DNA from 2 places in the Shewanella sp. LC6 genome. Region 2 is predicted to be linked to the other one. Evidence: riboswitches for the same ligand, from Rfam matches in the RefSeq annotation. Region 2 holds a riboswitch; the other holds the start of a gene.
What was found. A riboswitch is a leader RNA that binds a small molecule or an ion and turns the genes downstream of it on or off. The one in region 2 is predicted to bind cobalamin.
Positions count from the first base shown of each region.

Region 1: it holds a riboswitch for cobalamin, as region 2 does, so the genes downstream of both, FJD32_RS19060 (TonB-dependent receptor) here and FJD32_RS18150 (ABC transporter ATP-binding protein) in region 2, are expected to answer to the same signal.

Region 1 is NZ_CP043902.1:4,258,887-4,261,355, reverse strand. It holds gene FJD32_RS19065 (hypothetical protein) at 1-1,119, shown strand, start outside; cobalamin riboswitch at 1,254-1,483, shown strand; gene FJD32_RS19060 (TonB-dependent receptor) at 1,592-2,469, shown strand, end outside.
Region 2 is NZ_CP043902.1:4,027,397-4,029,865, forward strand. It holds gene FJD32_RS18145 (iron ABC transporter permease) at 1-451, opposite strand, end outside; gene FJD32_RS18150 (ABC transporter ATP-binding protein) at 448-1,335, opposite strand; cobalamin riboswitch at 1,459-1,690, opposite strand; gene FJD32_RS18155 (histidine phosphatase family protein) at 1,866-2,469, opposite strand, start outside.

The sequences.
Region 1 (2,469 bases), 230 kb from region 2:
CAAGTTAAGCAAATCGTCTCGATTAAAGATGGGTTTGCCGCGTTACGTCAAGATGGCACTGTGGTGTTCTGGGGCAATGTGGGTAAATATCGCCTCGACAAAGCCCTACAAAACCGCATGACTAATATTACTAAATTATTCGCCAACCAAGAGGCCATTGCCGCGCTAGATGCCACAGGCAAGGTACACACTTGGGGTTATGGCCCTTACGGTGGCAATAGCTTGCATGTGCAGGATCAATTAGTTGATGTCATTGATATCTTTGCTAAGGGACGCAGTTTTGTCGCCCTCAAAAAACAGGGTAGTGCAGTGATTTGGGGCCAGGTTGAAGAGTCGACCAATATGAAAAAGTTGCTCCCTCAGCTTACGGATGTGGCGAAGATCGAATATTTTCAACACACCTATGCCGCCTTGAAAAAGGACGGCTCAGTAGTGAGTTGGGGCTGGCGCAGTGATACTTATCCTATCCGCAGTGCCTTAAAAGACGTGGCGAGTATGACGGCAAACAATTGCGCATTTGCGGTGTTAAGTCCTACGGGGGATGCGCATTTTTGGGGCGATGGCATTAACTGTGGCGTCGATTGGATTAAAAAAACCGACATTACAGGCGTGAAGGAGATTATCAGCGTCGGCTCAGGTTTTTTATTACTGCGGGATAAGGCGGTGCCGCAAATTGTGGCCGACGACACTGACTACGCGTATATGTTTGGGTTTCACTATGCCCAAGAGATTCTTGATAAATATTGGCAGGAAGGCAGTGTTATTACGCAAGGACCATCTTCCTTTGTGTTTACTCGTCCCGATGGCAAAGTGGTGCCCGTTGGATATCGCGCTAACCGTGATAATGTGGAAAAGTTAATGGCACGTATTCCGCGCCTCACGTGGTTAGATGGCGCAAATGACGGTTATGTTGGCATTAGCGACAAGGGGGAGCTGGTCTCTTGGTCGATGAATTTGCCCATGTTCGACAAGTCGCCTGTGCAACCTGCTGACTCGTTAGTGATTAAGCCGCTGGATTTAAGCCCGGTTGCCCAATGCGAAACCCCTGAGCAACGTCAGGCGATTTTGAGCAAAGACAGACCCCAACCTGCGGCAAAAAACTGGGATGGCGTTTTCTAACTCATCTGAGCTTTCTCGCCAATCTGAGATTAATGGACTTTCATCCGTATAGACGTCTATAATGCGCGCGCTTAGGTCTTTAATATTCTGAGCCTTGTTGGGCGTTAACAGGTTTGACGCCCTTTGAACCTAATTTTGAGTCAACCTTCTGTGGTGCTTGCGATGATGAAGTCGCGAGATAATCGGGAAGCCAGTGAAATTCTGGCACTGCCCCCGCAACGGTAAAAGGTGAGAGACGACCGCATTTGATAGGCGTTCACGATGAGCCCTGTAATCGAGTGTGTAAAGGTCAGTTTCGCGTTCATCTCAAGTTGAGATGGATATAGCCTAAGTCCGGAGACCGGCCCTAAAGGTGTTTTTGAGATTTCGGTGGGCAGATCTCAAAATGCGATAGTGACTATCAGTGTTTTCTACTGAATCAACGGTATCGTGGCGCTAATGCCCCGTTTTCCTTGTAGGAGTTAAAGGTAAAATGGGAACACATCCAACCAAAATTGCGCTGCTGATTGGCAGCCTTTGCAGTGTATCAATTATCGCGCCCGCTGTGGCTGCCGATGAAACTCATGCCGCCAACGTCGATGAGCATATCGTGGTGATTGGCCGTGCTGATAAGACCCCGTTAAATATTGCCGCTAATGTGAATGTGATTGATGCTGCGGCGATTGAAATGAGTGGCGCAACCAGCTTGACCGAAGTGTTACGTGGTCAAAGTGGTATTCAACTGTCCGACAATAACATTGGCACTAGCTTTGCGATGCGTGGCTTTAGCGCCAGCTCTGCGGTTAACAACACGCTGATTTTGCTCGATGGTCGCCGCTTAAATAATATTGATATCGCCGCGCCTAGCCTGAATGCGATTCCACTCAATTTAATTGAGCGGGTCGAGATTTTATCGGGCAGTGCGGGCGTGCTCTATGGCGACCAAGCGGTAGGCGGGGTGATCAATATTGTGACTAAGTCGCCTGAGAATTCGGGCGGCAGCGTGCAATTATCCGGCGGCAGCTTTAATACCTACGAAGGTCGCGGCGATGTGTCGGGCGCCATCAATAAAGATTGGCACTATTTCCTGACTGGTAGCTACAACCAAGGCGATAACTATCGTAAGCATAATGCCAATGAAACGGGTTCTATCCTTGGCCGTATTCAATATAAAACCGCCACAGATTCTTTCTTCGTTGAAACCAGCTATTACGATGATGACCGCGAGAATCCTGGGGCGTTGACCCCTAAGCAGTTCAAAGAAAACCCACGTCAGTCTTCTAATAGCAGCGAATATGTTCATGAGATGACCACGGCGGCGCGCAGCGGTTATCAGCATCAGCTTAACCAAAACTGGGCCTTGGTGGCGGA
Region 2 (2,469 bases):
CAATAACGCCAGCATTACCGAATAGACCAGAGCCAGTAAACAAGGTCAGCATCACCACAGCGCCAAAGGAGGCACCTGAACTGATGCCAAATAAATAAGGGTCAGCAAGGGGATTGCGAGTTACGGTTTGCAGCACACTGCCCGCTAAAGACAGCCCCGCCCCCGCCACAAACGCGAGCAATATCCGTGGCAACCTTAATTCCATCACAATCCGCTCCGTCATCGAGGCGGTAGTTGACGCACCGTCGTTGGCGAAAAATTGATTGAATAATTTAATAAACACATGCAACACATCTAAAAAGCTGATATTTGCCGCGCCAAAACTGGCGGCCGCAATCGGGGTCAGCAGGGCAAAACCCACCAAGCCAAGAATCAGCCATTGCTGGCGGGTTAATGGCGTTAAAATATGGGTTAAAGGATTCATCATTATCAGCTTAAACGTGTGAATCATGGCGTGTTTATCTCCCCGTTGATGTTATGGGGAGCGGATACAACCACATCATCCGTCGGTGATTTTTGATAACCATAAAAGTAATTAATTAAAGGATTGGCATGTTGTGGATGGGGCATCACTTGAGCGCAAACACCAAAAACTTGGGCAATGCGCTCCTCTGTTAATACCTCACTCGGCGTGCCCATGGCGCTCACTTGCCCCTTATCCAGTAGCAGCAAACTATCACACAGGGCACTTGCTAAATTCAGATCATGAATAGAGGCAATGACACTAATGCCAAGGCTTCGAACCAACTCCAAAATTTGTATTTGATAGCGCACATCGAGGTGGTTTGTGGGTTCATCTAAAATCAGTAACTGAGGTTGTTGCACGATAGCGCGGGCAATCAGTGCCCGTTGTTTCTCACCGCCGGAGAGCCTTTCATATTGCTGATAGCGCTTATGGCTAAGACCTACCTTTTCAAGCGCCTTGATAATTTTTTCACTATCACCGCTGGAATTAGTATCGAACATCCCTTTGTGGGGCGTGAGCCCCATAGCAACGAGTTGCTCTGTGGTCATATCAAAATAGTGCGGCGTATCCTGCTGCACCACAGCTACTTTGCAGGCAAATGCCTTGGGCGAAAGCTCGTTAATGTCCTGCGAAAACAAACTGATTTGCCCCAGAGTTGGGCGAATAAAACGATATATACAACGCAGTAAACTGGATTTACCCGCACCGTTAGGGCCGATTAATCCCAGCATTTCACCGCGTTGTAGGGCAAAGTTAATCCCTGAAAGAATGGTTTTGCCTTCGATGGTCCAACTTAATTGGCTGACATTGAGTGCCACATTAGCTAGCACCGCCGAAGATTGCACATCTGTTGACGTGGAAGGCTTCATTTAAAGCAGCTCCCACAGGCATATTTTGTACCCAAACCCAGTAGCACCATGGGCCACAGGGCGAAACGTATCAATATCATTTTCTGCTCCCTCGAGTCACCCGCTCGAGAACTAAGGCTGCACGCAGCGAAAACAGAAATAGGCAGGTCTCCTGACTTGTAGCAAAGAAGGTTCTAGGTTCTAGGTTCTAGGTTCTAGGTTCTAGGTTCTAGATTCTAGGCTCTAGATTCTAGGCACTTCTTTTAACTACTCACAGTTGCGGGTACAGTTCGGGCTGGCTGATGGGCAGCACCCCGATTCCCTATTATGTTTGGGTTGATCCGGCGTTTATAACGACTATTGCCTTAAGCGAATAGCGCAGGATAAAGCGAAATTCCCAACACCTATTTCTGCGACATTTAAACTTAGCGAACACCATGTGCTATCTCGCTCAAACGTCAGGGAAAAGCATTATCCTATATCTTGCTCATTAGGCAATGCAGTTTAAATCAGAAAATGTTCATCATCCCATTTAGCATGAGATTTCAAACTCAATCAGCATGGCCCGATGGCCAGTCTAAGCGCCAGTATCGAGTCCCATGTTTATCTTCGAGTACATTAATCGTCACCACCGCGGCAACCGGTAAAGTCAGTTGACTGTAAAACCCTACCGTTCTCACCGCCCCCAATGCTCTTGCCATTAAATGACGGATCACCCCGCCGTGGGTCAAAACCCAGATATTGGCTGTGGGTGCATCGGCATTACACTCGCCGTGGGCCTGTTCATCATCCAACGCCAGCAGGGCAAACTCTTTATTGAGGATCTGCTCTATTGCGCCATCGATACGAGCCTCAAAACTTGCCATCGTTTCACCATTGGGCGGCGACACGGTCCAAGGATCTTGCCAATAGGCCGCCATGCGCTCGCCATCCTGTTGATATAACTCATCGAGTAAGCGACCATCCCAATCGCCAAAATCCATTTCTTGTAGATCCTCCAGTAGGTTGACCTCAAGCGGCGAAGGCGTTGGTGCAGCTAAATGTGAACTCTCAGACAAGCTGGAATGCGGCTCCAGCGCCAACTCCTTGGCAAATTCAGCGCAGCGCCTTGAGGTGGAGCTGTAAATACCGTGGCATTCACTGGCCTGCAAAGCG